Regions from separate parts of the Thioalkalivibrio sp. ALE17 genome, predicted to be linked through region 2. Evidence: riboswitches for the same ligand, from Rfam matches in the RefSeq annotation. Region 2 holds a riboswitch; the other holds the start of a gene.
The links. A riboswitch is a leader RNA that binds a small molecule or an ion and turns the genes downstream of it on or off. The one in region 2 is predicted to bind cobalamin.

Region 1: linked by a shared signal. The riboswitch ahead of bluB (5,6-dimethylbenzimidazole synthase) and the one ahead of H609_RS0101360 (TonB-dependent receptor domain-containing protein) in region 2 are both predicted to bind cobalamin.

What each region holds. Positions count from the first base shown of each region.
Region 1 is NZ_AUDT01000001.1:7,430-23,112, forward strand. Features, by position in the region: gene cobD (threonine-phosphate decarboxylase CobD) at 1-428, opposite strand, end outside; gene cbiB (adenosylcobinamide-phosphate synthase CbiB) at 445-1,347, opposite strand; gene bluB (5,6-dimethylbenzimidazole synthase) at 1,344-2,096, opposite strand; cobalamin riboswitch at 2,191-2,399, opposite strand; gene H609_RS0100060 (cobalamin-binding protein) at 2,546-3,448, shown strand; gene H609_RS0100065 (iron ABC transporter permease) at 3,455-4,426, shown strand; gene H609_RS0100070 (ABC transporter ATP-binding protein) at 4,426-5,292, shown strand; gene H609_RS0100075 (hypothetical protein) at 5,298-5,663, shown strand; gene H609_RS0100080 (pirin family protein) at 5,749-6,597, shown strand; gene glpK (glycerol kinase GlpK) at 6,767-8,287, opposite strand; gene H609_RS0100090 (VOC family protein) at 8,310-8,705, opposite strand; gene ispF (2-C-methyl-D-erythritol 2,4-cyclodiphosphate synthase) at 8,702-9,202, opposite strand; gene ispD (2-C-methyl-D-erythritol 4-phosphate cytidylyltransferase) at 9,199-9,945, opposite strand; gene ftsB (cell division protein FtsB) at 9,938-10,345, opposite strand; gene eno (phosphopyruvate hydratase) at 10,539-11,816, opposite strand; gene kdsA (3-deoxy-8-phosphooctulonate synthase) at 11,883-12,725, opposite strand; gene H609_RS0100120 (CTP synthase) at 12,790-14,457, opposite strand; gene H609_RS0100125 (SpoIIE family protein phosphatase) at 14,563-15,683, opposite strand, start outside.
Region 2 is NZ_AUDT01000001.1:289,269-304,951, reverse strand. Features, by position in the region: gene H609_RS0101370 (cyclopropane-fatty-acyl-phospholipid synthase family protein) at 38-1,276, shown strand; gene H609_RS0101365 (hypothetical protein) at 1,408-3,306, shown strand; cobalamin riboswitch at 3,394-3,641, shown strand; gene H609_RS0101360 (TonB-dependent receptor domain-containing protein) at 3,783-5,573, shown strand; gene H609_RS0101355 (cob(I)yrinic acid a,c-diamide adenosyltransferase) at 5,577-6,131, shown strand; gene H609_RS0101350 (cobaltochelatase subunit CobN) at 6,243-10,796, shown strand; gene H609_RS0101345 (MotA/TolQ/ExbB proton channel family protein) at 10,941-11,384, shown strand; gene H609_RS0101340 (DUF2149 domain-containing protein) at 11,381-11,671, shown strand; gene H609_RS0101335 (ABC transporter substrate-binding protein) at 11,724-12,596, shown strand; gene cobO (cob(I)yrinic acid a,c-diamide adenosyltransferase) at 12,654-13,268, shown strand; gene H609_RS0101325 (cobyrinate a,c-diamide synthase) at 13,265-14,557, shown strand; gene cobA (uroporphyrinogen-III C-methyltransferase) at 14,554-15,408, shown strand; gene H609_RS0101315 (cobalt-precorrin-5B (C(1))-methyltransferase) at 15,431-15,683, shown strand, end outside.

The DNA.
Region 1 (15,683 bases), 280 kb from region 2:
TTATTCGGGTGGACCAGCACCAGCACGTCCAGCTCGGGCAGCGCCGCGGCGATCGCCTCGCCGTTTAGCGGGCGTACCGTGTGTCCGGCCTCCCGCCAGGCCCGGGCGTGCTCGTTGTAGCTGGGTTCGAGGATGCCGACGCGCGCCGTACCCGAGCGCAGCGCCGGCAACAACTGGATCGCCGCCTGCGAGCCCGCGACGGGCAGAAGGGCCGCCGTGCCGTAATAGTCAGCGGCCGCGGCCTCGAGCCCGTCGTCCGGTTCCGGCAGCCGCGCCCAGACCCGCTGCGGGACCTCGCCCACGGGATAGCCATGCGGGTTGATGCCGGTGGAGAGATCCAGCCACTCGCTTGCCGGAATGCCGTAGCGCGCAGCTGCCTGGCGCACGCCACCCCCGTGCACCTGCATGAGCGCCCGGGATTCGGGCATGAGGGCCTTCTGCCGATCAGAACAGGACAACGACAATCACCCCCATCACGATGAACGCCATCCAGATCGCCAGCGCCCGGTCCACCAGCGCCACCGCCTGGCGAATGCCCGCGGCATCGGCCAGGCGGCCCATGCCCAGACGCGGACGCCACTCGCGCTGGCCGCCATAGGGCGCCGGGCCGCCCAGCACCACGCCCAGCGCACCGGCCCCAGCGGCCATCACCGGCCCGGCATTCGGGCTCTTCCATCCGGCGGCCTGTTCACGCCAGCACTGCAATGCGTCCCGCCCGCGCCCCGCCAGGGCATAGGCCAGGGCCGTCAGACGCGCCGGGATCAGGTTCATGGCGTCATCCAGCCGCGCGGCCGCCCAGCCGAACGTGGCATACCGCTCGTTACGGTACCCCCACATCGCATCCAGGGTATTGACCAGCCGGTAGGCCACCACGCCCGGTGCCCCGGCGACCAGGAACCAGAAGATCGTGGCAAACAGCGCATCGTTGCCGTTCTCCAGGACCGACTCGATGGTCGCCCCGCTCACCCCGCGCACGTCCAGGGCCTCCGTGTCCCGACTGACCAGCATCCCCACGCCCGTGCGGGCACCGTGCAAATCATCCGTCTCCAGGGCCCGCGCGACCACCTCGGCGTGTTCGTCCAGGCTGCGCCAGCCAATCGCCAGGGTCAGGATCGCCAGCGACAGCAGCCAGCCCCACGCCAGCGACGCCCCCAGAGCGGCCAGCGCCACCCATGGCAGGACCAGCGCCGCGAGCAGCAACGCCCCGCGCAGGCGACTGGGCGCATGCCAGCGCGCCTCGGCCCAGGCCGCCAGCCGACCGAACCCGGCCAGCGGGTGGAATCGCCGCGGATCGCCGAACAAGCGATCGAGGATCAGGGCGCCCATCAGGATCAGGAAGGCGCTCATGCGCTGTCGGATCCGGTCCGTTCGTCCGCCCCGTTTCCGGCGCCTGCCGCATCCGGGTCGGCTGCCAGCTCGCCGGGCACGCCCCAGCGATCCTGAAAGACCAGTTCTTCCAGGGGCCGCCGACGATCCCAGCCCGCGGTCTCCAGCATTGGCCGGTCGTAGAAACGCTCCACATGGCCGAGGCACAGCACCGCGATCGGATAGCCGCCCTCCGGCATGTCCAGCTGCCGCGCCAGCCAGTCCGGATCGAACAGCGAGACCCAGCCCATGCCCAGCCCCTCCGCGCGGGCCGCCAGCCACAGGTTCTGAATCGCGCAGGCCGCCGAGCACAGGTCCATCTCCGGTAGCGTACGGCGCCCCAGCACATAGCGTTCGCGGCCGTCGGTCAGGGCCACGACCAGCAACTCCCCCGCCTCGCGGATCCCTTCCAGCTTCAGGCGGTGCACCTCCACCGCGCGCTCCCCGCAGGCCTCGGCGGTGCGGGCCTGCTCGTCCGCGGCGTGGGCATGCAGGGCCTCGCGCAGCGCCGGATCGGTTACCCGCAGGAAGCGCCAGGGCTGCATGTACCCGACGCTGGGCGCGCGGTGGGCGGCCTCCAGCAGCCGGCGCAGCGTAGCGCCATCCACCGGATCCGGGCGGAAATGGCGCATGTCGCGGCGTTCCCCGATCACGCGATAAACCGCCTCGCGCTCGGCCGAGGCGAACGCGTTCGGATGCCCTTCTTTCGGTTTGGGGTCTGGGTTCGTCATGCGTTTCCGTCGGGGCGACGGCACGGCGAAACCACGAAGGAACGGGCACCGCAGATGGTGCCCGTGCCCTCGATCGTTGCCCGCCGCACGATCGCAGGATGCGTCATCACCAGGCCGGTCTCCGGGCTCGCGAGCGTCGGCGGCTGCCGATGCCACAGACGCCTTCCCGTGACCCGTGGGGGCACAGTGGCCAAGCCTGCGGTGTGGTTCGCCGCTCACTTACCGTTGCGGGGGCAGCGCCGGATTTGCACCGGCTTCCCGTTTCACCTGCGCATTGCAGGCACCTGATTCAAGCCGCCGTATGATACGCGTTCGGCGCGCCCCCGACCAATTTGGGCACCAAACCATCTTGCCCATGCTGCTATGATGAAACGCTTTTGCGGCTTGCGCGCACTACCGCAGACGTCCTCCATTCGACCTCGCAACAGCGCCACAACCACCGGATTTTTATGAATTTCAAGACCCTCGGACGCTCCTCCGCCCTGCTCGTCGCGACGTTGCTTTGCACGGCGCCGGCACTGGCCGACCCGGTCTCGGTGACCGACGATGACGGTCACGAGATCCGGCTGGAACAACCCGCCGAGCGTATCGTCAGCCTCGCCCCGCATATCACGGAGGTCCTGTTCGCCGTCGGGGCTGGCGACAAGCTGGTGGGCGCGACCCAGCACAGTGACTTCCCGCCGGAGGCGGAGATGCTTCCCCGGGTGGGCGGCTACAGCCGCATCGATATGGAGCGCGTCGTGCAGCTCGATCCGGACCTGGTCGTTGCCTGGCGCAGCGGAAACTCGCAATCCCAGATCGAACACCTGCGCGAGCTCGGCTTCCACGTCTACGTGTCGGAGCCCCGCAGCTTCGATGGCGTGTCCGCCAGCATGCGCCGCATGGCCCAGCTCGCCGGCACCGAGACGCAAGGCGACGAGGCCGTGCAGGCCTTCGAGGACACGATCGACACCCTGCGCCAGGACTACGCCGAGCGCGACCCGGTACGCCTGTTCTATCAGGTGTGGGAACAGCCCCTGATGACGGTGAACGACGACCACCTGATCAGCGAGGCCATCCGCCTGTGCGGCGGCGTGAACGTATTCGGCCACCTGGACCGGCTGGTCCCGCGCATGGACCGCGAGGCGGTCATCGAGGCCGATCCGGAGGTTATCATCGGCGGCGGCATGGGCGAGGATCGCCCCGACTGGGTCCTGGCCTGGACGCAATGGGAGGACATGACCGCGGTCCAGCGCGACAACCTGTTCTTCATCCCGCCGTCCCTGCTGCAGCGCCATACCCCGCGCATCGCCGAGGGCACCCGCCTGATGTGCGAGGAGCTCGAGCGGGCGCGCCTGCGCCGGGTGGACTGACCCCTCGTGACCCGCGCCTTCCTCCTTGCCGCCGCGGTCCTGCTGCCGGCGTCGCTGCTGGCGGTGCTGATCGCGCTGGCTTTCGGCAGTGTCGCGATCGCGCCCGGCGACCTGCTGGCGGTGATGCTCGGCGAGGGCAGCCGCCTGCACGACACGCTGGTGCTGGAGCTGCGCCTGCCGCGCGCCCTGGCGGCCTTCGCCGCAGGCGGGTTGCTGGGTCTGGCCGGCGCGCTGATGCAGGTGCTGCTGCGCAACCCGCTGGCCGACCCCTACGTGCTGGGCCTCTCCGGCGGCGCCTCCGTCGGCGCCCTGCTGGCGATGCTCGCGGGCCTGTCGATGTTCTCCGTCTCCCTGGCCGCGTTCGCCGGTGCCCTGCTGTCCACGGTGATCGTGTTCGGCCTGGCGCACGGTACCGGCAGCTGGACCCCCACGCGCCTGCTTCTGACGGGCGTGGTGGTCGCGGCGGGCTGGGGCGCCATGATCAGCTTCCTGCTCGCAGTCAGCCCCACGGCCGAGCTGCCCGGGATGCTCTACTGGCTGATGGGCGATGTGTCCCACGCGCGCAACCCCTATCCCGCCTGGATCCTGCTGGTGCTGGTCGTGTTCCTCGCCCTGCCGCTGGGCCGCACGCTGAACGTGCTCGCGCGCGGCCCGATGCAGGCCGCGGCACTCGGGGTGGCGGTGCGCCCGGTGGAATGGAGCATCTATGTCGCCGCCGCGCTGATCACCGCGACCGCAGTCATGCAGGTCGGCGCGGTCGGCTTTGTCGGGCTGATCGTGCCGCACATGCTGCGCCTGGTCTTCGGCAACGACCAGCGCGTGATCCTGCCGGCCTCCGCGCTGGGCGGCGGCATCCTGCTGACGCTGGCCGACACCCTCGCCCGCACCATGATCGCCCCGGAGCAGTTGCCGGTCGGCGTAATCACCGCGATGCTGGGGGTCCCCGTGTTCCTGTTCCTGCTGTACCGGAGCCGCTGATGGCACCCAGCTCTCCCACCGCACCCGCCCACAGCCGGCCGCATGAAGCCCCGGGCCTGGGCGCGCGCAGCGTCCACCAGAAGCCGGGCCCGGATACGCTACTCGCCACCCACGACCTGGTGATCGACATCCCGGGGCGCGCACCCGGCGCCCCGCTGGAACTGACCGTCGACCCCGGCCAGTGCTGGGGCATCCTCGGCCCCAACGGCGCGGGCAAGAGCACGCTGCTGCAAACGCTCGCCGGCCTGCGGACCGCACGCGCCGGCACCATCGAGGTCCGGGGCCAGGCCATCAACCACCTGCCCCGCGCGGAACTGGCGCGGCGCATCGGCCTGGTCTTCCAGACCCACTACGACGGCTTCCCCGCGACGGTGCTGGAGACCGCGCTGATCGGTCGGCACCCCTACCTGCGCCCCTGGGACATCGAGACCTCCGAGGATTACGCCCGCGCCCGGGCCGCCCTGGCGGAGATGGACCTCGCCGACCTGGAGCACCGCATGGTGGACACGCTCTCCGGGGGCGAGCGGCAGCGTCTGGCCATCGCCACCGTGCTGACCCAGGACCCCAGCCTGCTCCTGCTGGACGAGCCCACCAGTCAGCTGGACCTACATCACCAGGTCGCCGTGCTGAACCGCGTGCAGGGCATCGTTGCCCAGGCGCACCGGGCCGCCGTACTGGTCCTGCACGACGTCAACCTGGCCGCGCGCTACTGCGACCATCTGCTCCTGCTGTTCCCCGACGGCCAGGCATGCTGGGGCCCGACCGCCACCATGCTCGTGCCCAGTGCCCTGGAACGCCTCTACAACCAGCGCCTGAGCGTAGGCGAGGTCGACGGCCTGCCCGTGTTCCTGCCGCGCAACGAGTGACCGCCATGGAATTCTTCCGCAATCTGCCCGCGACCCTGGATGCCGAAACCTTGCAGCGGCGGCTGAACGTCCCCGCCCTGCCCGCTCACAGTGATGCCATCGACACGCTGATCCAGGACGACGGTCCCGATGCCGGCGTGGTCTACTGCCTGTGGGGCGAGTTCCGGGTGCACCGCGAGGTCATCAACGGTGGCGTGCGCCTGTCCCTGCCCGACTGCCCCAACGGCCTGGCCTGGACGCTGACCACCGGGCACCCGCCCGACCCGCAGGCCGTCGTCCTGCACCTGACCATCAACCGTCAGGAACACGATCCCGATTTCATCGAGAGCCTGGAGGCGTTTGCCGATTCCTGGGATCTGTCCACCGCCTGACAAAAGGCCCCATGACGGGAAACGATGCAATTTTCTTTTCGTTTCATGGTCGGTATGGTGCAGACCTGTTGCGAAGGAGAACGCCATGAACCCGACACCGCCGGACAGCGTGAAGACCTCCCATCCCACCCAGGACGGGGCCGGGGTGAAGATTCGGCGCATCCATGACTTTCGTGGCGGGCTGGACCCCTTCCTGATGCTGGACGAGCTCAAGGCAAGCGCGCGCGAGGACTACATCGGCGGCTTTCCCGCCCACCCGCATCGCGGCTTCGAGACCCTGACCTACCTGGTCCATGGCGGCCTGACGCACGAGGACTCCATGGGCAATCAGGGCCGCGTGGAGGCCGGCGAGGCCCAGTGGATGAGCGCCGGCCGCGGCGTGATCCACTCCGAGATGCCCCTGCTCGACAGCGAGGGCCTGCACGGCTTCCAGCTGTGGGTAAACCTGCCCGCCCGGCGCAAGATGGACCCGCCGCGTTATCGCGACGTGCACGCCGACGCAATGCGCCACCTGCCGGAAGACGACGACCCGCTGCGTTTCAAGGCCATTGCCGGGTCCTGGCAGACCAGTGCGGGGGATACCGAGGGCCCGCTGGCGCAGATTGGCGAAGGCGCCGCGATGGCCGACCTGACGCTGCCCGCCGGCTATCGCCTGTCACTTGCCGTGCAGCTCGAGGACCGCGTGCTGGCCTATGTGTTCGACGGCGAGCTCATCGGCCTGCAGACCGGGCAGATGGGTGTGTGGAGCGGCCAGACCCAGATCCACCTGATCGCCCAGCAGGATGCCCGCGTGCTGCTGTTCAAGGGGCGACCGCTGGGCGAACCGATCGCGCATTACGGCCCCTTCGTGATGAACACCTCCGACGAGATCGAACAGGCCATCAGCGACTACCAGTCCGGCCAGCTCGCCGCCGAGCCGGCCAGCATGGACTGAGCCCCGGGCCCAATCCGAGCCTGGCAGGGGCTTCGCGGGCAAGCCCGCTCCCACAGTGATCTGGGCCGGGCTGCCTGTCGAAGCCATCGCTCTACCTGCAGCCCCCTGTGGGAGCCGCCTTGGCGGCGAAGCCCCCGCCCGCGTCGGCAAGGCCCCAGACCATCACCCGCTACGGCGTCGAGTCGCTGTCGTCCTCGCGCGCCCAGCCCATGGTGCGCTTCACGGCCTTCTTCCAGCCGCGGTAGTACTCTTCCCGCGTGGCCGCGTCCATCTGCGGCTCGAACACCCGGTCCAGCCCACCCTTCTGCGCCAACTCGTCACGGGTCCAGAAGCCGACCGCCTGTCCCGCGAGCCAGGCGGCCCCCAACGCGGTGGACTCGGTCACCGCCGGGCGCTCGACCCGCACCCCGAGCATGTCGGCCTGAAACTGCATCATCACGTTGTTGGCCACGGCCCCGCCGTCGACCCGCAGGGCCTTCAGCCCGATCCCGGCGTCCTGCGCCATGGCATCGATCACATCGCGTGTCTGATAGGCCAGCGCATCCAGCGTGGCGCGGGTGATGTGCTCCTTGCGCGTTCCACGGGTCAGGCCGAAGATGGCGCCGCGCGCGTACATGTCCCAGTACGGCGCACCCAGCCCGGCGAAGGCGGGCACCACGTAGACCCCGTCGGCGTCCGCCACCTTGCCCGCGTAGTACTCGGAATCCTCGGCCGCGTCGATCAGGTGAAGCTCGTCGCGCAGCCACTGGATCGCGGCCCCGGCAATAAAGATCGAGCCCTCCAGCGCGTATTCCACCCGGCCGTCCAGCGACCACGCGAGGGTGGTGAGCAAGCCGGATCGGGACTCCACCGGCGTGCCACCCGTGTTCATCAGCAGAAAACAGCCGGTCCCGTAGGTGTTCTTGGCCATGCCGGGCTCGAAACAGGCCTGGCCGAACAGGGCCGCATGCTGGTCCCCCGCCACGCCGGCGATCGGGACCTCCGCGCCGCCGAACATCTCGGCGCCGGTCACGCCCAGCACGCCACTGGAGTCCACCACCTCGGGCAGCATCGCGCGCGGGACCCCGAACCGCTCCAGCAGCTCGGAATCCCATTCCAGGGTGTGAATGTTGAACAGCTGGGTGCGCGCGGCATTCGTCACATCGGTCACGTGACGTTCCCCGCGGGTGAGGTTCCAGATCAGCCAGCTGTCCACGGTGCCAAAGGCGAGTTCGCCCCGTTCCGCGCGCTCGCGCGCCCCGTCCACGTGATCCAGGAGCCAGCGCAGCTTGCTGGCCGAGAAATAGGCATCCACGACCAGACCGGTACGCTCGCGCAGCAGGCCCTCGAGGCCCTGCGCCTTCAGTCCGTCGCAGAACGCGGCGGTACGCCGGTCCTGCCACACGATCGCATTGGCGATCGGCTCCCCCGTGGCGCGGTCCCATACCACCGTGGTCTCGCGCTGATTGGTGATGCCGATCGCCGCCAGTCGGGAGGGCTTGATGCCGCGCGTCTCCAGTACTTCGCGCGCCACGCCGATCTGGGTACCCCAGATCTCCATCGGGTCGTGTTCCACCCAGCCGGGCTGCGGATAGATCTGGGCGAAATCCTTCTGCGCCACGCCGACGATCGTACCCGCGCGGTCGAACAGGATGGCCCGGCAACTGGTCGTGCCCTGGTCCAGGGCGAGGATGTAGCGCGCGTCGCTCATGAGGGGACTCTCTCTGGCCGATTCAGGCACCGTCCTCGATCAGCTCGATGGCGTTGCCGTCGGGATCCCGTACGAATGCCGCGGGGCGGCCGGAGCGACTGCGTTCCACCGCAAACCCCGCGGCCTCCAGCCGCGCGGCGAAGGTCTCCAGCTCATCCACGCGCAGCGCCAGGTGGCGGTCCTGCCCACACCGTACCGCACGCTCGGTCGGGTCCGGGTTCGGCACCCGCAGCAGGTGCAGGGCCTGGCCGTTGCCGAGGTCGTACCACAGCCCCGGAAATCCGAGTTCGGGCCGCTCCAGCGGCGCCAGCCCAAGGTGGTGCCCGTAGAACTCGCGCGCGGCCTGAACGTCCGCAATGACCAGGCTGGCGTGATGCAGGCCGAGGACTCCCGCATTCCCGCGCCCGGCCCCGGTCATACCCGCAGCATCCCCGAGGCCGGTTCCAGCAGCACGATTGCCTGCGCCGCCACGCCCTCCTTGCGCCCGGTGAACCCGAGATGTTCGGTCGTCGTGGCCTTCACGCTGACGGCCTCGGGCACCAGGCCGGTATCCGCGGCGATATGATCGCGCATGGCGGGGACGTGCGGCGCCAGCTTTGGCGCCTGCGCGATCACGGTGGAGTCGATGTTGACCGGGCGCCAGCCGGCCGCCGCAACACGCTGGAGGACCTCCCGCAGCAGGACGCGGCTGTCCGCGCCGCGAAATGCGGGATCGGTATCCGGAAAGTGTCGTCCAATGTCACCCAGGGCGGCGGCGCCGAGCAGGGCATCGCAGACGGCATGGAGCAGCACGTCGCCGTCCGAATGCGCGACGAAGCCACGCTCGAACGGTATATGCACGCCGCCGAGGACCAGATGATCCCCTTCACCGAAGGCGTGCACGTCGAAGCCCTGGCCGATGCGCAACCCGCTCATGCGCTGAACCGTCCTTCCAGCCGGCCCTGCTGCATCAGGTAGAGACGGGCCAGCTCCAGATCTTCCGCCCGCGTGATCTTGATATTCATCGCCGAACCCTCGATCAGCCGCGGGGCCTGCCCCAGAAACTCGATCGCGCTGGCCTCGTCAGTCACCGCATGACCCGCATCGCGTGCGCGCGCATTCGCTTCTCGCAGCATCCCCAGCCGGAACATCTGTGGGGTCAGGGCGCGCCAGACCCGCTCCCGGTCCAGCGTCCGCTCCACGCGGCCGCCGCCATCGCTCCACTTGATGGTGTCGGTACTGGGGCTGGCCAGCAACCCGCCCACCGCGTCATCCCGCAACTCACGCAGCAGGCGGTCCACATCCGCCTGCGGCAGACAGGGACGGGCTGCATCATGGACCAGCACCCAGTCGTCCTCGTGCGCCCGTTCGGCCAGGAAATCCAGGCCATTCTGCACGGAATCCACCCGCTCCGCTCCGCCGGCGGCACGGAACAGCCGCCCGCCCGCCAGCGGCAGATCCAGGGCGTCGGGATCCACGTCGGGTCCCAGCACCAGCACCACGCCGCGAATGCGCGGATGCTCGAGGAAGATCGAGAGGGTATGCGACAGGATCGTCCGCGAACCCAGCGTCAGGTACTGCTTGGGACGGTCGGACCCCATGCGCCGGCCAATGCCGGCCGCCGGGATCAGTGCCCAGAAGGCCGGTTCGCGCGCCGCTGCGCCCCCGGTGTCAGCCATCAAAGGGATCCTCCGGTGGCAGGGTGTCGGTGGCCGGCTCGGCCTCCTCGGGCACCCGCGAGTCGGGACCGGGCTCGGTCTGCCCGGCCGATCCGGGGAGCGGCTCGATGTCCAGCGTGGCGGGTTCGTCCTCGCCCACCACGAAGAAGAAGACCTCGTCCTCGCGGATCATCCCCAGGTCGCGCCGGGCCCGTTCTTCCACCGCCTCGGTTCCGCCGCGCAGGTCTCGCACCTCCGCCTCCAGGGCCTGATTGCGCTGCTCCAGTTCGGCGTTCGAGGCCCGCTGGCGCTCGACCTGCTCGCGCAGGTCGCGCACGTCGCGCCAGCTCCCCTCGCCCAGCCACAGGGGCCATTGCAGTGCCAGCAGCACAAGCGCCAGCCCGATCAGCAGGCCGCGCATCACCCGCACTCCATCGACTTGAACCCAAAGAAAAGCCCTCGCCCGCGCACCGCGCCGAGCGCGGGTACAACGGAACGAGGGCTTTTACGAGTGGCCGGCATGCCCGGCATTCTACGAGGCCCGGACGCCCCGGGACAGGAACCGCGCCGCAGGCTGCGGACTGCATCCTCGACACGGCCGCCCCGCAACCGCCTCAGCGCCCGAAGGTGAACGCCGACATACCCGGGTAGCTGGCCCGGCTCCCCAGGTGTTCCTCGATCCGGATCAGCTGGTTGTACTTTGCCACCCGGTCAGAACGCGACAGCGAACCGGTTTTGATCTGGCCGGCTCGAGTGGCGACCGCCAGGTCCGCGATCGTGACGTCCTCGGTCTCGCCCGAGCGGTGCGAGATCACCGCTGTGTAGTTGGCCTTGCGCGCCAGTTCGATCGCTTCCAGCGTCTCGGTGACGGTGCCGATCTGGTTGAGCTTGATCAGGATGGAGTTCGCGATGTCCTTGTCGATGCCTTCCTGCAGGATGCGCGTATTGGTGACGAACAGGTCGTCGCCCACCAGCTGCACGCGCTTGCCCAGGCGCTCGGTCAGGGTCTTCCAGCCATCCCAGTCATCCTCGGCCATCCCGTCCTCGATGGTCAGGATCGGGTACTGGTCCACCCAGTGCGCGAGATAGTCGGAGAATTCGTCCGCCGAGAAGGCCTTGCCCTCGGAGTCCAGGTGGTAGCGGCCGTCGCGGTAGAACTCGGAGCTGGCGCAGTCGAGGCCGATCCAGATGTCTTCGCCCGCCTTGAAGCCGGCATTGTGGATGGCCTCCAGGATCACCTCGATCGCCGCGGAATTGGACGGCAGATCGGGGGCGAAGCCACCCTCGTCGCCCACCGCCGTGGCCAGGCCGCGCTTGGCCAGGACCTTCTTCAGCGCATGGAAGACCTCGGCGCCGTAGCGCACCGCCTCGCGCACCGAGTCCGCGCCCACCGGCAGGATCATGAACTCCTGCATATCCACGCTGTTGTCCGCGTGGGCCCCGCCATTGATGATGTTCATCATCGGCACCGGCAGCAGCGTGGCGTCTTCCCCGCCCAGCGTCTCGAACAGCGGCTGCTCGCGATCGGCCGCGAGGGCATGCGAGGTCGCCATGGAGACGGCCAGCAGGGCGTTCGCCCCCAGGCGCGACTTGTTCTCGGTGCCGTCCAGTTCCAGCATGCGGCGATCCACCGCGGTCTGTTCGAGCTCCATGCCGCGCAGCGCGTCGCGGATCTCGCCGTTCACGTGGCTCACCGCCTTCAGTACGCCCTTGCCCCCGTAGCGCTTCTCGTCATCGCGCAGCTCCAGGGCCTCGCGGGCCCCCGTGGAGGCGCCGGACGGGACCGCCGCGCGCCCCATGGCGCCGGAATCCAGGACAACATCGGCCTCGACCGTCGGGTTGCCCCGGGAGTCGATGATCTCGCGGGCGTGAATCTCCGCAATCTGGGACATGCTCTCTCCTTGAAAAGTACCCGCCCGGACGGAGCCGCCCGGGACGCATTATCGAAAAATCGGGGGTCAGCCGAGGCCGTATTCCGCCTCCGCGAACGGCTGCGCCTTGGTCGCGGCGTCCAGCGCCTTCAGCGTCTGCAGCAGCTCGGCCATCTTTGGCAGCGGCCACGCATTGGGGCCATCCGACAGGGCCTTCTCGGGATCCGGGTGGGTCTCCATGAACAGCCCGGAGACCCCGGCCGCCACCGCGGCGCGCGCGAGCACCGGTACGAACTCGCGCTGGCCACCGGAGGACGCGCCCTGCCCACCCGGCTGCTGCACCGAATGGGTCGCGTCGAAGACTACCGGGCAGCCGGTCTGGCGCATCTGGGCCAGGCCGCGCATGTCGGAGATCAGGGTGTTGTAGCCGAACGAAACCCCGCGCTCGCAGACCATGATCTGGTCATTGCCCGCCTCGCGCGCCTTGTCGACGACATTGCCCATGTCCCAGGGTGCGAGGAACTGGCCCTTCTTGATATTCACCGGACGCCCCTGGCGCGCCACATTCTGGATGAAGTTGGTCTGACGGCAGAGGAACGCCGGCGTCTGCAATACATCCACTACGCTGGCGACCTCGTCCAGCGCCGTGTCCTCGTGCACGTCAGTCAGTACCGGCACGCCGATCTCCGATTTCACCTTGTCGAGGATGCGCAGACCCTCGGCCATGCCCAGGCCGCGGAAGCTCCGGGTGGACGACCGGTTGGCCTTGTCGAACGACGACTTGTAGATGAACGGGATGCCCAGGTCATCCGCCATCGCCTTCAGGGCCCCGGCCGTCTCCAGCGCCATGGCCTCGGACTCGATGACGCAGGGTCCGGCAATCAGAAAAAAGGGCCGGTCGAGGCCGACTTCAAAACCACAAAGCTGCATGTCCTGTCCTGTACGGCGGCCGCCACCCTCCGGGCACGGCCGCGAAAAATCGTGTATCGGCGCCCTATTCCGTCAGCGCCGTGGTGGTTTCGGGTTCGCGCGCTTCCTGGTAGTCCCGGGCGGCACGCACAAAACCGGTGAACAGCGGGTGGCCATCGCGCGGCGTGGAGGTGAACTCCGGGTGGAACTGGCAGCCGACAAACCACGGATGCCCCTGGAGTTCCACGGCCTCCACCAGTTCGCCGGATTCCGACACGCCCGAGATGCGCAGCCCGGCCGCCTCCAGCCGTTCGCGGTAGGCGTTGTTGAACTCGAAGCGATGGCGGTGGCGTTCTTCCACCTTTTCGCGACCATAGGCCTCGGCAATGCGCGAACCGGACGACAGCCGCGCACTCTGGGCCCCCAGGCGCATGGTGCCGCCCAGGTCGCTGTCGGCATCGCGCCGCTCGATACGGCCTTCCTGATCCTGCCACTCGGTAATGAGCGCGATCACCGGATGCGGGGTATCGGGCGCGAATTCGGTGCTGTGCGCGCCTTCCAGGCCCGCGACATCGCGCGCGAACTCGATCACCGCGACCTGCATGCCGAGGCAGATCCCGAGATAGGGCACGTCGTGTTCGCGTGCGTAGCGCACCGCGGCGATCTTGCCCTCCACGCCGCGCTCGCCAAAGCCGCCCGGCACCAGGATGGCATCCAGGCCCTCGAGTTCCCGTGCGGCCTCGTTCTCGGCGCCTTCCAGTTTCTCCGAGTCGAGATAGCGGATCCGGACCCGAGTGCCGACCTGGACGCCGGCATGGGTCAAGGCCTCGTTGACGGATTTGTAGGATTCGGTCAGGTCCACGTACTTGCCGATCATGCCGACGGTGATCTCCGACTCCGGGAACTCCATGGCATTGACCACGTGTTTCCAGTCCGAGAGGTCCGCCTGCGGCGCCTCGATATGCAGCTTGCGCAGCACGATCTCGTCGAGCTTCTGCGAATGCAGCCAGAGCGGGATCTTGTAGATGTTGTCCACGTCCACCGCCGAGATGACCGCCTTCTCCTCGACGTTGGTGAACAGCGCGATCTTGCGCCGCTCGCCGTCCGGGATTGCCTGGGTCGAGCGGCACAGCAGGATATCCGGCTGGATCCCGATGGAACGCAGTTCCTTGACCGAGTGCTGGGTCGGCTTGGTCTTGATCTCGCCCGCGGCCTCGATATACGGGACCAGCGTCAGGTGCATGAACAGGGCGTTCTCGTGGCCGAGTTCCACGCCCATCTGGCGGATCGCCTCGAGAAACGGCAGGGACTCGATGTCGCCCACGGTACCGCCGATCTCGATCAGCGCGATGTCGGCATCGCCCGCCCCTTCGTGGATGGAGCGCTTGATCTCGTCGGTGATATGCGGGATCACCTGTACGGTGCCGCCGAGGTAGTCCCCGCGGCGTTCCTTGCGGATCACGTTCTCGTAGATCTGGCCGGTGGTGAAGTTGTTGCGCCGCGAGGTACGGATGCGCACGAAGCGCTCGTAATGCCCCAGGTCCAGGTCGGTCTCGGCGCCGTCGTCGGTGACGAATACCTCGCCGTGCTGAAACGGGCTCATGGTGCCTGGATCGACGTTGATATACGGATCCAGCTTGAGCAGGGTCACCTTGAGCCCGCGGGCCTCGAGGATCGCCCCCAGCGAGGCGGATGCAATACCTTTGCCCAGAGACGAGACCACGCCTCCGGTGATGAAAACAAAACGCGTCATGCGGGAAACCTGGCTGGGAGCTGACAAGCGCCCCGTCCCGGCGCGAACCTGGCACGCGGGGTGGGCGGAAAACGCCTGAAAGAGTACCAGAGCACCCGCCCCTGCTCAATCGGAAGGCGGGGGCAACACCTCGTTTCGGGAACCCCGTGCCAGCGGGCGGAAGGCCACCAGGGTCATGTCGTCGCGCCGGGGTTCTCCATCGCGATAATCCTCCAGCACGCGCACGACAGCGTCGATCTTGGCGGACAGATCGCGGCCACTCTTCTCGGCCAGGACCTGGCGCAGCCGACGGCGCCCGAACAAGCGTGGCGGCTCACCCCCGACATGATCATGCGCACCGTCCGTGATCAGGAAGAATTCGGTTCCCGGCTCCACCGGCACCTCGTGGTCGACCGGCTGCGCGGGCTCCAGGCTGCGGTAGCCGAGCCCCCCGCGCACGCCGCGGATCTCCTCGATCTCGCCGCCGCGTTCGATCATCAGGGGCAGCCCGACCCCGGCGAAGGCCAGCATCCGGTCTTCCGGCCGATAGACGCATACCGCGGCCTCCAGCCCGTCATCCGAATCCGAATCCTGACCGTCCTGACGCAGCCGCGAACGCACCAGCCGGTCCATCTCGCGCAGGATCGCGGAGGGTTCCAGCAGACGGTGTTCGTGCAGGATCCGGTCCAGCGCCGACGCCACCACCAGCGTGATGAACGCCCCCGGGACGCCATGCCCGGTACAGTCCGCCACCACCAGGATGCTGTGGCCGTCGATGGCCTCGACCCAGAAATAGTCCCCGCCGACCAGGTGCAGCGGCTCCCAGTAGATCTGCACCTCGTCCAGATGTCCGTCCAGGGCGTGCTTGTCCGGCAGCATCGCGGTCTGGATGCGCCGGGCATAGCGAATGCTCTCCACCACCAGGCGGTTACTGCGTTCCAGTTCCCGGTTGGCCTCGTCCACCTGGGCCATCGCCCGTTCGGTCTCGGCCTTTTCGTCTTCCAGCTGTCGGGTGCGCTCCTCCACACGGCGCTCCAGATCGGCGTTCAGCGCCTTCAGCTCTCCGCGGGCCCCGTCGCGCGCATCCAGCCCCTCCTGGAAGGCGCGCAGCAAGCGGTCCAGCGAGCGCCCCAGGGCCCCCAGCTCGTCATTCTCGTGATGCCCCAGGCGGGGCATGGGCCAATGGGCTGGCTGGTCCGGATCAGTATCCGCCACGGCGCGGGAGATCTTCAGCATCGGACGCAGCA
Region 2 (15,683 bases):
TTGCGCACGGGCCGCCGAGACAAGGACAGGAGTCAAGATGATCGAGCGGTTACTCGAGCAATACATGCGCTACGGGACCTTTGTGCTGCGGCACCCGGATGGCCGCGAGCAGCGTTTCGGTAGCGGTACGCCGGAGATCACGATGCAGCTGCATGACCGGGCGGCGCTGCGCAAGATCGGTCGCGATCCGGGATTCCAGCTGGGCGAGACCTACATGAACGGCATGTGGTCGCCTGGCCCCGAGGGCCTGCAGGTGTTCCTGGATGTGGCTATGCGCAACTTCGCGCCGATGTTCCAGCAGCGTGTCAATCCGGCGGTGCGTATGCTCCGGGCGCTGATCGAGCAGGGCAACAAGGTGGCGCGCTGCTATCAGAACATCGCCCATCATTATGATGTAGACGAGTGGCTTTATCGCCAGTTCCTGGACGAGGGCATGTTCTACAGTTGTGCCTACTTCGAGCGGCCCGATATGACGCTGGAGGAAGCGCAGCAGGCCAAGTGCGCGATGCTGCGCAGGAAGCTGCGCCTGGAACCCGGCATGCGAGTCCTTGATATCGGTTGCGGCTGGGGCGGCCTGGCCTTCCATCTGGCCGAGCACGCGGACGTGCAGGTCGACGGCGTGACGCTGTCCCGGGAGCAGCTGCGGGTGGCCCGGGAGGAGGCCGGGCGACGCGGGCTGGAGGATCGGGTGCGGTTTCTCTACCAGGACTACCGCGAGCACGAGGACCAGTACGACCGGATTGTCAGCGTCGGCATGTTCGAGCATGTCGGCACACCCAACTACGGTACGTTCTTCCAGCGGGTACACGACCTCCTGACGCCCGACGGCATCGCCGTGCTGCATACCATCGGGCGGCAGGAGCCGCCGGGCACCTCCAACCCGTGGCTCAGCAAGTACATCTTTCCGGGCGGGTACACCCCGGCGCTGTCCGAGGTGATGAGTGCGCTGGAACCCACCCCGCTGTACACCACGGACATCGAGTTCTGGCGGCTGCACTATGCCGAGACACTGGCTGAGTGGTACCGCCGCTTCCAGAAGGTCCGGGCCGAGGCCGTGACGCGCTTTGACGAGCGCTTCTGCCGCATGTGGGAGTTCTATCTGGCCAGTTGCGAGGGGACCTTCCGCTGGTGGGGACAGGTGGTCTTCCACGTGCAGATGGCCAAGCAGCAGGACGCGGTGCCGCTGACGCGCGACTACCTCTACCGCGACGACGCTTCCGAGGTGGTCTCGATCCCGCCCGGCGAGGCCCAGGCACGGCGCAGCAACGCGGCCTGAGGGGTGGCCGAATGCGCCGGGAACGGCGCGAAAACGGGGTCCGGAGCGCGCGAACCGAACGTACTTTCCCTACACTAATGGGGACGTTGCGGCCATGCCGGCGGTGACCATCCATTCCGGAGCAGGGGCGCGTGTTCGGTCGCTTTCGTAAACGCAGGGAGGCACCGGGTCAGGAAGACCCGCAGGCCGTCGGGCCGTCGCAGGAGAACGTCCTGATCGAGGCGGCCGGCCGCAGCCGCATCACCGAGGTGGCGGCCACCGCGCGGCGCGTCCCCTGGTCGCTCAATTTCCTCCAGCTGCTGTGGGCGGCGGGACCGGTCACGTTCCTGGCCATGCAGGGCGGGTATTTTCTCGGTTTCGGGCATGCCGCCCCGGCACAGAACTTCATCTTCTTCGCCGTCTACACCCTGCTGTTCGGGGTGATCGGCCTGGTGGCGCGCTTTGTCGCCGATGCCACCCGCGGCAAACGCCAGGAACAGTCGCGCGACCAGCTGCGCAACACGATCGACCTGCTGCCGGACCTGCTGTTCGTGACCCGTGATCTGGCCATGAGCGAGCTCGCACCGGACATGCGCCGGCGCAAGGCGGCCGAGGTGCTGCTCCACGAGGTGGATATCTCGCCCGAGGGGGTGGCCGTCGCGGTGCGCGAGATGACCGGCGATACCAGCCTGGCGGCTGCCGCGGAGCAGATCGAGATCTATCGCCGCCTGGGCCTGCGCTCGCGCGTGGGCGATCTGGTGGGCGCGACCGAGGATTCGCGGCTCGCGGCCCTGGAGAAGCTGCACCACGAGGCCCCGGAGGTCGCCGACCTGCTGCGCGATCGGTTGCGCGGCGTGGCGCCGACCCAGGAGGATGGCGTGCGCCGGGTGGACCAGTTCCTGGACCGCCTGTTTTCCGCCGCCGATGCCGACGACCTGGCCCGGTGCACCCTCGACGATGTGCAGGCGATCTTCGTGCTCGCGTTCGAGCTCGTGAACGGGCGCCAGATCAAGCGCCTGAGCTTCGAATGGTCCGGTGGCTGGCAGCTCGGGGCCGCCCTGGACCGACTGGAATCCCAGGGCAACCGCTTTCGCGTGGCGCAGGCCGGGGTGGTCAGCCGCCTGCGCTCGCTCGGTATTCTGCTGTCCCAGAGCGATGCCTCGGGGCTGGATCCGCAGGCTCTGCGCGAGCCCGTAACCGACCTGGGGCGCCAGGTCCTGGAGGCACTGCGCACTCTGGAGGATCGGGAACCGGGGGAACATTCGCCGGACGGGCAGCTCCTGGGACTGGCACTGCGGCGGGTCGAGGACCTGCGCGAGGCGCGCGACCAGCTGATGCAGGCGCAGAGCCGTTACGCCAATGCGGTGGAGCGCTGGGAGGCCCTGCGCCGCGCCCAGGTGGAGAAGCGGGGCGAGAAGCGCTGGTTCAAGCGCAGTGTGCGCGGTATCCGGGTCAGCGAGGAGCTGATCGAGCTGACCGATGACCAGAAGCTGAAGCTGGCCAACGACTTCTGCAACTTCCTTAAGGAGTTGAAGATCCAGCGTGAGGGCGACCTGTTCTACTTCGGAGGGGCAGCGCTGGACGCCGAGACGGCCAAGCGCATCGGCATCCAGCTGGCCCTGATCCTGGAGCCGCTGGTGGACCTCACCAACCCGAGCATCCAGCGTGCGATCTACGCCAACCCGGCCGCGTATCTCGGGGGGCTGTATGTGGGCATGAGCGCGGATGCCAAGGCGGGTCTGGGCTCGGCCATGGTGCGCAAGGTCCGCCAGGATCTCGGGCGCATGGCCGAATGGCTGGCGATGCGCCTCACGCGTATCTATCACCTGCCTTTGAGCGATTCGATGCGCGATTTCCTGGTCGAGCAGTACGGCGCCAACCGCGAGCGCCTGGACATGCTGGCAACGCATGCCGGCGACGAGTCGCATCCCGTGGCACTGCGCGCCGAGCGGTCGCCCGAGTTTGACGCCATGCTGCAGGACAAGACCTGGGGCCTGCTGCTGAAGCGCGGGACCCGCTATCTCCACGCCGAGGAGCGGCGCCGCCGCTGATGATCCGTCGCGACGGGCCTGGTTCGACGGTTCCGGTTGTGCGAGATCGAATCTCCCCCGGCTGGTAATTTTGCGCCCAATTGTGTAGTGTTCGCCGCGTTCCCCGGTGCCCGGCCAGGCTCGACCTGGCGGGTTAAACGGGAAGTTCGGTGAGTCCGGGCAGGTCTCCGAGGCCTACGGACGAAACCGACGCTGCCCCCGCAACGGTGATCGAGCGAGGGACCGCCCGACGGTCCCTGATGGTCGCGGCCAGTGCCACTGAACATAAGGTTCGGGAAGGCGCCGCACCGGAACGCTCGTCAGCCCGGAGACCGGCCAGGGAATGATCGCGCGGCATGCGGCGGGCATGCGAGGCGGATGATCGGGCCTGGCCGCTAGCCGGTTGTGGCCGATCCCCCTCGTGTCTGTCTCCCCCTGTTCGCGCGATCCCGACGAATCAACGGCGTGCGGGCGGCTCGCCGGGAGACACAGACGACATGAAACGCACAGCACTTTCCACGGCCATCCTGCTGGCCACCAGTCCCGCTCTGGCGGATACGCCGGATACCAACGACGCGCAGACCCTGGAGACCGTCCAGGTCACCGCCTCTCGCATCGCGCAGACCGTCGACGAGACGCTCGCTTCGGTCACCATCATCGACCGCGAAGAGATCGAGCGCCTGCAGCCCCAGCAGTTCACCGATCTGCTGGAGGGCCGCGCGGGGGTCGAAACTTCCCAGAACAGCGCTTTCGGCAAGTCCACTTCCGTCTTCACGCGGGGGTCGAGCTCTGGGCACACCCTGTTGCTGGTCGATGGAGTTCGAATGGGTTCGGCGACGGGTGGCGGGGCAAGCTGGCAATTCCTGCCTCCGGAAGAGATCGAGCGGGTGGAGATCGTGCGCGGCCCGCGCACCAGCATCTATGGTTCGGACGCGATCGGCGGGGTCGTGCAAGTCTTTACCCGTGAGGGCCGCAAGGGCCCACCGAAGGTCAATGCCTTCGTCGGCGGTGGGAGCTTCAATACCTGGGAGACCGGGGTCGGTGTCGCCGGGGGTACCGATAATACGAACTACAGCTTTTCGGTCAGCCACTTTGATACCGACGGTATCAACGTCCAGGACGGTGTGGGCGATGAAGACCGCGATGGCTATGACAACACCTCACTTGCCACCAAGGTCTCGCACCGGCTCGATAATGGGGTCGAGGTTTTCGGTAGTGTGCTGTATTCCGAGGGTAGAACCGAAATCGACGGCTTCGAAGATGAAACCGATTTTCGGCATGCCGCCCTTCGTGCTGGCTTGCGAGTGCCTGTAACACCGCTTTGGGATACCGAAGTCAGTGTTAGTCACAGTCGCGATGAGAACGATAACTTTAGCGATGGCGTTTTTTCTTCCCGCTTCGACACTAAACGCAATGGTGTGGATTGGCGAAACGATCTCGAGATAACGGATCGTGTTTATTTGATTGCCGGGATCGATGCGTATGAAGACCGGGTGGATAGCACCAACGATTACGTTGAAGATTCGCGATACAACGTTGGCGCATACTCGGTGGTGCAGGTTGGCCTGGGCCGCCATGATCTCGAGGGAAGTTTGCGTTACGACGATAATGAACAGTTCGGCGACAAGGTGACGGGGCAGGTAGCCTGGGGTATGCAGGCTACCAACATCCTACGGCTGCGCGCGTCTTATGGAACGGCCTTCAATGCGCCTACGTTTAACCAACTGTATTGGCCGGGGGCGGGTGATCCAGAACTTCAAGCAGAAGAGTCCGAAACGGCTGAAATAGGCCTTCGCGCTAGCTTTGATCAAGGGTATCTGGATGCCTCGATTTTCCAATCGAGAGTGGAAAAAATGATTCCAGTTTGGCCGCCTGAAAACGTCGACGAAGCGAGGATTGCCGGGCTTGAGTTGGAGGGTGGATACGAACGTTATGATTGGATTTCGCGCGCTTCGTTGACCCTTCTGAATGCAGAGGATCGTGAAACAGGCAACGAGCTCCAACGGCGTTCACCCGTGACGGCCCGTGTGGATATCGATCGGAAGTTTCAGCGTTTCTCGCTGGGGGGCTCGGTGATTGCCAAGAGCCGCTCGTATAACGACGCCAATAATGACGAGCGTCTCTCCGGGTACGGTTTGCTGAACCTGCGCGCGAGCTATCAGATCCATCCGGAATGGCAGCTCCAAGCTTCGGTTCAGAACGTGTTCGACAAGGACTACGAGACGGCCCTTGGCTACAACCAGCCGGGGCGCGCCGCGTTCATGAAGCTCCGCTATCAGCAGAGGTGATCCATGGGTAATCGACTGTCGAAGATTGCGACCCGTACGGGTGATGAAGGCCGGACAGGCCTCGGGGATGGCTCGCGGGTGGACAAGGACTCGCATCGCGTCGAGGCGTTTGGTGACGTGGATGAGCTGAATAGTGTGGTGGGCCGGTTGCTGGTCCACGACCTGCCGGAGGAGGTGCGGCGCTCGCTCGCGCTGGTACAGCACGAGTTGTTTGATCTCGGAGCGGAACTGGCCGTGCCGGGGCATCAGGCCCTCCCGGAGGCTTCCGTGGAGCGTCTGGACGTGGAGCTGGAGTCCTTCAACGCGGATCTGCCCGCCCTGAAGGAGTTCATCCTTCCGGGTGGGGGTCCCGCTACGGCCGACTGTCACATTGCGCGTACCGTCTGCCGGCGTGCGGAACGGCGTCTGGTGGCGCTCAATCACCACGAGGCATTGCGTCCGGCGTCGCTGGCCTATGTCAACCGGTTGTCGGATCTCCTGTTCGTGCTCTGCCGTGTGCTGGCTCGTCACGAAAACGGTACCGAGGTCCTCTGGCAACCGGCGAACCAGCGCGGCTGACGGGTCTTCGTGGGGGCGCCGCGGTGGCGGCGTCCCATTCCCATTGCAACGGTCGAGGCGTGTCGAGTACACGCCTCGCGCCCTATTGCACCTGTTTATCGGGAAGTTTCCATGCGTTTTCGTTGCACGATCCTGAGCATCTTCGCGCTTTTTCTTTTCGGAATGGTACCGGCCCATGCGGGTCCGCTCGTGGTGGGTGTGGTCTCCGATCGCTCGGCGGCGGAGGTGGCCGCTGGCGCGCATCGCTTCCTGGAGGCTCATCCGCAGGCGGAGGTGATCCTGCGGACACCGAAGCAACTCGCGGACAAGTCGGACGAGGCGGTATCGGCGCTGTGGCGGGAGGCCGACGCCATACTCGTTGCGGCTGTTTTCGGGGACCAGGCCGCGCGCCTCGACCGTCTGTTGCGGGAGGCCCCGCCGCCCGAGGGGGCCCCGATTCTGGCCATTAACAGCGTGCGTCACCTGACGGCGCTGTCCCGGATCGGCGGCGAGGCCGTACTCGTGGGTCTCGATGACGAGAAGCGAACCGAACTGGCGGCCAACCCCGACCCGGGCGAAGACCCGCGCGTGCACCTGGCCCAACAGCGGGAGCGTTTCCCCGAACAGGCGGACTGGCTGACCGGGCGCGCGTTTTACCAGGGACGCACGCCGGAGAATATGGAGGGGCTGATGCGCTGGCTGGCCGCGCGTGGCGGGCACGAGATCGAGGTGCCGGAGCCGGATCCGCGCGAGACCGTCCGCTATTACCGGCATGGCAGCTCCAGCCCGAATCCGGACGCTCTCGAGCTGGACGACGGGCCCGCCGTGGCGTTGCTAGATCTGGATACCGGTGACCGGCCGGGCGACCGGGCGCTGCTTGACGCCGCCTGCAAGGCCCTGGAGGCCCGGGATATCCAGTGCTTCGCGGTACTCGCGCGCTGGGGCGGGGCCAGCCGCGAGGCGGTCGAGACGCTGGCCGAGGCGGCCGGGCCGGCGGATCTGGCGGGTATCGTCAGCCTGCAGGACTTCGTGGTCGGCGGGGGCGGCAACCGCGAGGCGGTGGCCGAGGCCTTCGGCGAGCTGGATGTCCCGGTGATCAAGGGCATCCGTCTGGCAGATGTGAGCGCGACCCAGTGGCGGCTGTCGCACGAGGGCATCCCCTGGGACAAGGTCCACTACCACGTGGCCATGCCGGAGTTGCAGGGCATGAGCCAGCCGATGGTGCTCGCGACCGCGGGCGCGCCGGAACAGGACGAACGCACCGGCGTGCGCCTGACCCTGACCGAGCCGGTCGACGAGCGGGTCGAGGCCCTGGCCGATCGGGTGGCGAGCTGGCAGCGGCTGCGCCGCCTGGACAACGCGGACAAGCGCGTGGCGGTGGTCTACTACAACCATCCGCCGGGTCGCCAGAACATCGGTGCGGACAAGCTGGATGTCCCCGAGTCGCTGCTGGAGATCCTGCAGCGCCTCGAGGCTGCCGGGTACGACCTGGGCGACGCGGTGCCGGAGGACGCCGAGACCCTGCTGGAGATGATCCAGGATCGGGCCGTGAACCTGCCGGAACAGGCGGACGCGCTGGACGCGATCGCCGGCCGGGTCGCCTCGCTGGATCGCGACCAGTATCAGGCGTATTTCGATAGCCTGCCGGAGCCCGTCCGGGCCGAACTGGTCGACGGCCCGATCGGCTATCTGCAGGCACGCCTGGAGGCCGCCAGGGCCGCCGACAAGGTCGAGATCGCGCAAGCTGGGCTGGAAAGCGGTGTCGGTGATCTGCGCCACATGCTCGAGAGTTATCCGCACGCGGCGCAGGAGCGTGCACTGGACCTGCTGGCCCAGTACGAGGAGGCCTGGGAGGCCACGCTGGCGGGGGAGGACGCGCACGCGACCACCGAGCAGTTGCGCAAGGCGCTGGTGCGCACGGGCATCCCCGGCCTGACCGGCTGGGGCGACCCGCCGGGCGAGGCGATGACCCGCGATGGCGAGATGCTGTTCCCGGGGATCGAGTTCGGCAACGTGTTCATCGGGCCGCAGCCGCCGCGCGGCTGGGAGGTCAGCGAGCGCCTGCTGCACGCGAATACCACGTTCCCGCCGACCCACCAGTATGTCGGCTTCTACCACTGGATCCGCGATCACTTCGAGGCGGACGCGCTGGTCTACGTCGGGCGTCATTCGACCCGCGAATTCCTGCCGCGCCGGCGCGCGGGGCTGGCGCCGGATGACTACCCCGAGATCCTCGGCGGCGCGTTGCCGATTATCTACCCCTACATCGTCGATGGCGTGGGCGAGGGCATCCAGGCCAAACGCCGGGCCATGGGCGTGATGATCAGTCACCTGACCCCGCCACTGGCGGCCACCGAGCTGTACGACAGTCTGCTGGAGCTGCGTCAGTTGGTGGAGACCTACGAGGCCGCCGCGCAGCCGGATGCCGCGACGCGCTCGCGGGCCGTCCAGACCCTGCGCGAACGTATCGAGGATCTCGGCCTGACCGAGACCATCGAGCGCGAGCTGGCCCGGGGCCATCATCACGACCACGGGCACCACCATGACGACCACGGGGATCACCACGACGGTCATCATGATGAACCCGATACCACCGGGCACGGCGAAGGTCACGCGGACGAACACGGTGACGAGCATCGTGACGCGGATCATCACCGCGAACATGGGGACGAAGCGCACGAGCACGCCCATGAGCATGACCACGACGACGAACATGCGGGCGAGGATCATGACGAGCACGCAACGACCGCGCTGGCGGAGATGGACGAGGAGTTGCTGGTCCACGAGATCGGCCACTACCTGACGGACATGCAGGAAGACCAGATGCCGCTGGGGCTCCACGTGTTCGGGCGTGACTGGAGCGACGAGGCCGTGGACACCATGCTCGAGTCGATGGCCGGCGATGATGCGATCGGCGACGACTGGGACGCGAAGCTGCGTGGATCCCCGGCCAGCGAGCGCGCACATCTGCTGGCGGCGCTGGAGGGACGCTTCGTGCCGCCCGGGCAAGGCAACGACCCGATCCGCACGCCGGAGGTATTGCCGACCGGGCGCAACTTCCATGCGCTGGCGGCGGATCTGGTGCCCACACGCATCGCCTGGGGCATTGGCCAGGAGCTGGCCGCGGATGCCCGCGAACACGGCGATCCCGAGGCGGATGGCAGCGAGGCGATCATCCTCTGGGCGTCGGATACCGTGCGCGACGAGGGCGTGATGATCGCCTTCGGCATGGACATGCTGGGCATTCGTCCGGCCTGGAACAGTCGCGGGATCGTCCAGGGCCTGGAGCGCATGGACCTCGACGAAGCCGGGCGCGATCGCCGTCGCGATGCCCTGTTCACCACCTCGGGTCTGTTCCGCGACCTCTACGAGGACCAGCTGGTGTGGCTGGATCGCGCCGCCCGCCTCGCGCTGGACGGATCGTCCGAGACCATTCTTGCCGAGTACCCCGAACTGGAAGAGGCACTGGATGCGGCCCTGGCCCCGCTGGGGCCGGACCTGCGCGATCCGGGCGCCGAGCCGCTGGCGCGCAACGACGTGGCCGCCCAGTGGGTGGAAGACACCCAGGCCCTGCGCGGCGCAGGCCTCAATGGCGTCGAAGCGGGTCAGCAGGCCGCGCTGCGTGTGTTTGGTACCGCCCCCGGGGCCTATGGGGCCGGGGTCAATCGTCTCGCGGACCGTTCCGGTGCCTGGGAGGATCGTGCCGAACTGGGCGCCGCCTATATGCGCCGCATGGGACATGCCTACGGGGCGGACGAATCCGGCGGCTCCGCGCACGAGGCCTTCGAGGCCCGGCTGGGCCAGGTCGGGCGCACCTACCTCGGGCGCGCCTCGCACCTCTACGGCCTGCTGGACAACGATGACGGTTTCGATTTCCAGGGCGGGCTCTCGACCGCGGTCGAGAACATCCGCGGCGAGGTGCCGGACAACCGCGTGCTGCAGCACGCCGATCCGGACGACCCGCGGGTGGAGACCCTCGGCCGCGCGCTGATGCGCGAGCTGCAGGGGCAGAACCTGAACCCGCAGTGGATCGAGCCGCTGATGGATCACGGCTACGCCGGGGCGCGCACGATGGCGCGGGACTTCGTCGACAACCTGTGGGGCTGGCAGGTGACGAATCCGGAGATCATCCGCTCCTGGGTCTGGGACGAGGTGCACGACGTGTATCTGCAGGATCGGCACGGACTGGGCGTGGACGAATTCCTCGCCGACGGCCACAACGTGCATGTGAAGACCCACCTGCAGGCCGTGCATCTGGTGGCCGCCAGTCGCGGGTTCTGGGAGGCCGATCCGGAGGTACTGGAGGCACTGTCCGAACGCTTTGCCGAACTGGTGGCGGAACACGGCCTGCCGGGCAGCGGGCACACGCGCCCGGATCACCCCATGCTGGACGAGGTGGCCGAGCGCCTGGAGGACCCCGAACTGCGCGAGGCCTTCGAGGCCGTGCGGGCGGCCGCAAAGATCGATCGGGCGGAGCCGGAAGCCGACCCCAGTCGTGTCACCGAGATCCAGCCGCTGGAAGACCCGGCGGCGCAAGAGATGCAGGAGATCCCCGAACCGGCCGAAGCCGAAGGCGGCCAGGAGGCCGGCGACGCGGCGGCGGGCATGCCCTGGCTCCCGTGGCTGGTCGCCGCTGCGCTGTTCCTGCTGCTGCTTGGCGGCATCGTTGCGGGCCGCCGCCGATAACGCTCGCTGGATCGGTTTGCTGTAGGAGCCTGCTTGCAGGCGAATGCTCCTGCCCGTGTCCGACTTTGGCAGGGGCTTCGCCTGCCAGCAGGCTCCTACGGGGCCGGTTTCATGAATGAACGAAGGGTAACGAGGTAAACGCGAATGCCGTTCTCGATCACGATGGAGCTGATGGATACCGTGGTGCGCTGGCTGCTGGAGCCGGTGATCATCGGCCTGCTGGTGCTGGTCGCGGTGGCCGTCTGGGAGCTTGGGCTCGCACTGGGCGAACGTTCCGGCGGAGTGCGCCGGCTGGAGGCCACCGGTGACGCCGAGCGCCTGGCCTACCGCGCACGACGCCGCATCGACCGCGCGGATCTGCTGGCACGCATCGGCCCGATGCTCGGGCTGATGGGGACGCTGATCCCGCTGGGTCCAGGGCTGGCCGCGATGGGTCGTGGGGAACTGGAAATCCTGGCCCAGGCCGTTACGGTGGCGTTCAACACCACGGTACTGGGGTTGCTGGTCGGCATCCTCGGCTTCCTGCTTGGACGCCTCCGGCGGCGCTGGTATGACGCCGCGATGGAGCGCCTGGAGGCGGCGGCATGAGGGTCCCGCACTACCGCGCCAGCCGCTTCGATGCCCCTGACGAAGAGCCGATGGGGCCATTGGCCAATCTGGCCGACATCATGCTCGTGTTCGCTGTCGGCCTGATGGTGGTGATGGCCGCCTCGGGGAGCGGACTGGAACCGGCCAGCGGCGGTGCCGAGATCGAACCTGGGCGCGAGATCCCGGACCCGCCCGAGGGCGCCGGCGAGGCCGGCTCGGGCTTCGAATCCATGGGGCAGGTCTACCGCGACCCGGACACCGGTCGCATGATCCTGATCGGAGAGTGAACGTGGTTGCGTACCGTGTTGGCCCGCGGGCAGCAAACAAGGGGAGTTTCCGATGATCACTCAGGTCTGCCGATACACGCGCGCTTTCGGTTGCAGCTTGCCATGGACCCCGGGGACCGGGTTTCTGGCCCTTGTCCTGACCGCGGGGTTGGTGTTTCCGGTAACGGCGACAGCGGGCGAGTGCCCGCGGATTGTCAGCCAGTCGCCGTACATTACGCACTCGCTGGAGTACCTGGGGCTGGCATCCTGCATCGTGGGCGCGAGCCGCTACGACGATCTCGACGTGGAGGATACCGGCGGCATTCTGGACCCGGACGCGCAGGCGATCAGCCGCGTCGAACCGGATCTGGCGTTCACCTCGAGCTGGGTCGAGCGCGATGACTGGGCCGATACCGTGCCGGCGGGGACCCGGGCCATCGTGCTGGGCGGCTTCGAAGGGATGGATGCCGTGCGCGAAAATCTCGAACGCATTGCGGATGCTGCGGGCCTGGACGACGGTGCGGTGCGCGCCGCCGAATTCGACGATGCGTGGCAGGAGGCGGCCGATGCCGTAGGAGCCTCCGGCGAGCGAGCGGTCCTGATGTCCTCGTGCAGCGCGCAGGCCTACGTGTACGGCCCGAAGACCTGGCTGCATGATGCCTTCACCCGCGCGGGATTCGACGTCGTTGCGAACCAGTCAGGTGTGCATCACCTGAGGCTGTCGGAGGACACTGACGAACTGGCCGATCTGATCAACCAGTATGACGCCGACGTGGTGTTCACCTTTTCTGGGTCCGAGGCTCGCAGCTGCCGAGCGGTGGTCGCATCGAGCCCGGTGAGGGTGGTGAGTCTGCCAAGCGGGTATTTCTCGCACCCGGCACCGGTGATCCTGGATGGACTGGCCGAGCTTCAAACGCGGCACACCGAGTGGGCGGAGGCCCAGTAGCTTGTCCGGCCGCACCCGCACCGCGTTTTTCCATTACGAACTGCAGGAGAGAGCGACATGACCAACGATACCGACGCGGCCAAGGCCGAACGCCACGCGCAGCGTATGGCGCGCAAGAAGGAAGTGGTGGACCGCAAGATCGCCGAGGCGCAGGAAGAAAAGGGCGTGTTCCTGATCCTGACCGGAAACGGCAAGGGCAAGAGTTCCTCCGGCTTCGGCATGGTCGCCCGGGCCCTGGGGCACGGCATGCAGGTGGGTATCGTGCAGTTCATCAAGGGCCAGTTCGCCACCGGCGAGGAGGCCTTCTTCCGTGGCCAGGACAACGTGCAGTACCACGTAATGGGCGAGGGTTACACCTGGGAGACCCAGGACCGCGAAAAGGACGTGGCCGCGGCGCGCGAGGCCTGGGCGCATGCCCGCGACATGCTGCGCGATCCGAACGTCGACCTGGTGCTGCTCGACGAGCTGCACATCGCGCTGAAATATCAGTACCTGGATGTGGACGAGGTGCTGGAAGACCTGGCGAACCGCCCGCCGATGCAGCACGTGATTACCACCGGCCGCGCCGCGCCGAAGGCCCTGATCGAGGCCGCCGACACCGTCAGCGAGATCGGCGTGGTCAAGCACGCCTTCCAGGCCGGCATCAAGGCGCAGAAGGGGATCGAGCTGTGAGTGTGAGCTGCCCCGCCGCATTTGTGGCGGCCCCGGCCTCGGGCCAGGGCAAGACCACGATCACCGCCGCCATCGCCCGTTACCACCGCAACCAGGGCCTCCGAGTGCGTGTGTTCAAGACCGGCCCGGACTTCCTCGATCCAATGATCCTGGAACAGGCCTCCGGCCATCCGGTCGACGCCCTGCATCTGTGGATGGTCGGGGAAGAAGCCTGTCGAGCGATGCTGTACGAGGCGGCCCAGGAATCCGACCTGATCCTGGTGGAGGGCTCGATGGGGCTGTTTGATGGGGATCCCTCCGGTGCGGATCTGGCCCAGGCCTTCGGCTTGCCAATCCTGGCCATGGTCGATGCCAGTGGCATGGGCCAGACCTTCGGGGCGCTGGTGCATGGCTTGTCGACCTACCGTCCGGGCCTGTCGTTCGCAGGTGTGATTGCCAACCGGGTGGGCAGTCCCGGCCATGCGCGGATGCTGGAGGACTGCACCCCGGAGGCGATCCGTTTCTTTGGTGCCGTGCAGCGTAACGAGACGCTGAGTGTCCCGGATCGTCACCTGGGTCTGGTGCAGGCGGGCGAGATCGCCGATCTGGATGCACGGCTGGAGGCGGCAGCGGCCGCGATTGAAGAGGCCGGGGTGACCGGGCTGCCGGAGCCGGTGACCTTTCATCCGGAAACAATTGCGCCGATCGAGGCGGCGCTGTCCGGCGTGCGCATTGCGATCGCGCGGGATGCGGCCTTCGCCTTCATGTATCCGGCCAACCTGCGTCTGCTGGAGAAGATGGGCGCCGAACTGCGGTTCTTTTCCCCGCTTGCGGGGGACGGGTTGCCAGAGGCCGATGCCGTCTGGCTGCCGGGTGGCTACCCCGAGTTGTATCTGGATCAGCTGTCCGCCAATGCGGCCCTGAAGTCGGACCTGGAGGCCCATCATGCGGCGGGCCGCCCCATCCTGGCGGAGTGCGGGGGCTTTCTCTACCTGCTGGACGAACTGGCCAATCGCGAGGGCCATGCCGCGGCTATGGCCGGGCTGGTGCCGGGCAAGGCCCAGCTGGCGGACCGCCTGCAGGGTCTGGGTCTTCAGGCGGCCCCGCTGCCGGAGGGCGAGCTGCGCGGGCACACCTTCCATCACACCCGCTCCGAGGTCGGGCTCGAGCCCTATGGCCATTGCTGGCGCGCGCGCGGGACGGGGTCGCAGGGCGAGGCGATCTATCGCGATGGTCGCCTGACCGCGACCTATCTGCATGCCTGGTTCCCTTCCAACCCGGAGGCCACGGCCCAGCTGTTTCGAGCATGAGTGATCGACCGTGGGACAATGTGACGCGGATCGGGCCCGGGGCACCCGCCGGGGCCCGCCTCCCGTTGCGCGGCGAGCGAAAGCCCGGCTGCGTGGATCTGGTCGGCGCGGGGCCGGGCGATCCGGGCCTGCTGACACTGGACGCCGTGGCCGCGATGCAGCACGCCGATGTCCTGCTGCACGACCGCCTGATCCCGGAGGCGATCCTCGAGCTGGCCAACCCGGAGGCGCATCGCCTGTATGTGGGCAAGGCCCGCTCACGGCACAGCTGCGATCAGGGGGACCTGAACGAGCGCATGATCGCGCTGGCCCGGGAGGGCCACTACGTGGTTCGCCTGAAGGGTGGAGATCCGTTCGTCTATGGTCGCGGCGGCGAGGAGGCGGCGGCCATTGCCGCCGCCGGGATCCCCGTTCGCATCGTGCCGGGGATTACCGCAGCGGGTGGCTGCGCGGCGTATGCCGGGATCCCGCTGACCCATCGCGATCATGCCTATCGCTGCCAGTTCGTGACCGCCCATCGTCGCGCCGGCGAGACCGATCTGGACTGGGCCTCGCTGGTCCATCCGCAGCAGACCCTGGTCGTCTACATGGGGCTGCACACCCTGGCCGAGGTCTGCGGCGAGATGATGGCGGCGGGCGCGGATGGCGCGATGCCGGCCGCGCTGGTGGAGCAGGGCACCCGCCCGACGCAACGCGTTATTGAGGGCACGCTGGCCGACCTTCCGGCGCGGGTGGCGGATCTGGCCATTCAGTCGCCGGCGCTGCTGATCGTGGGCGAAGTGGTGCGGCTGCGCGAGACGATTGCCGCGCAAGATGCCCAGTCCGTCCCGGGAACGCATGAAATCGGCTGACTCGAACCGTCCGCAGGGTGCCATGCGCCCGGAGACGCCCGAGACCACTGGGCGCCTGCGCACCGGTCTGACCACCGGTGTCTGCGCGAGCGCGGCTGTCATTGCCGGGGTCCGCTGGCTACTGCAGGGGCAGCGACTCCAGACGGTCGACGTCACCCTGCCCAGGGGGCAGGTCGTGAGCCTGGCACTGAACGATCTGGAACCGACCTCGGGTGGTGCGGTGGCCGGGGTCATCAAGGATGCCGGTGACGACCCGGATGCGACCCACGGGGCGC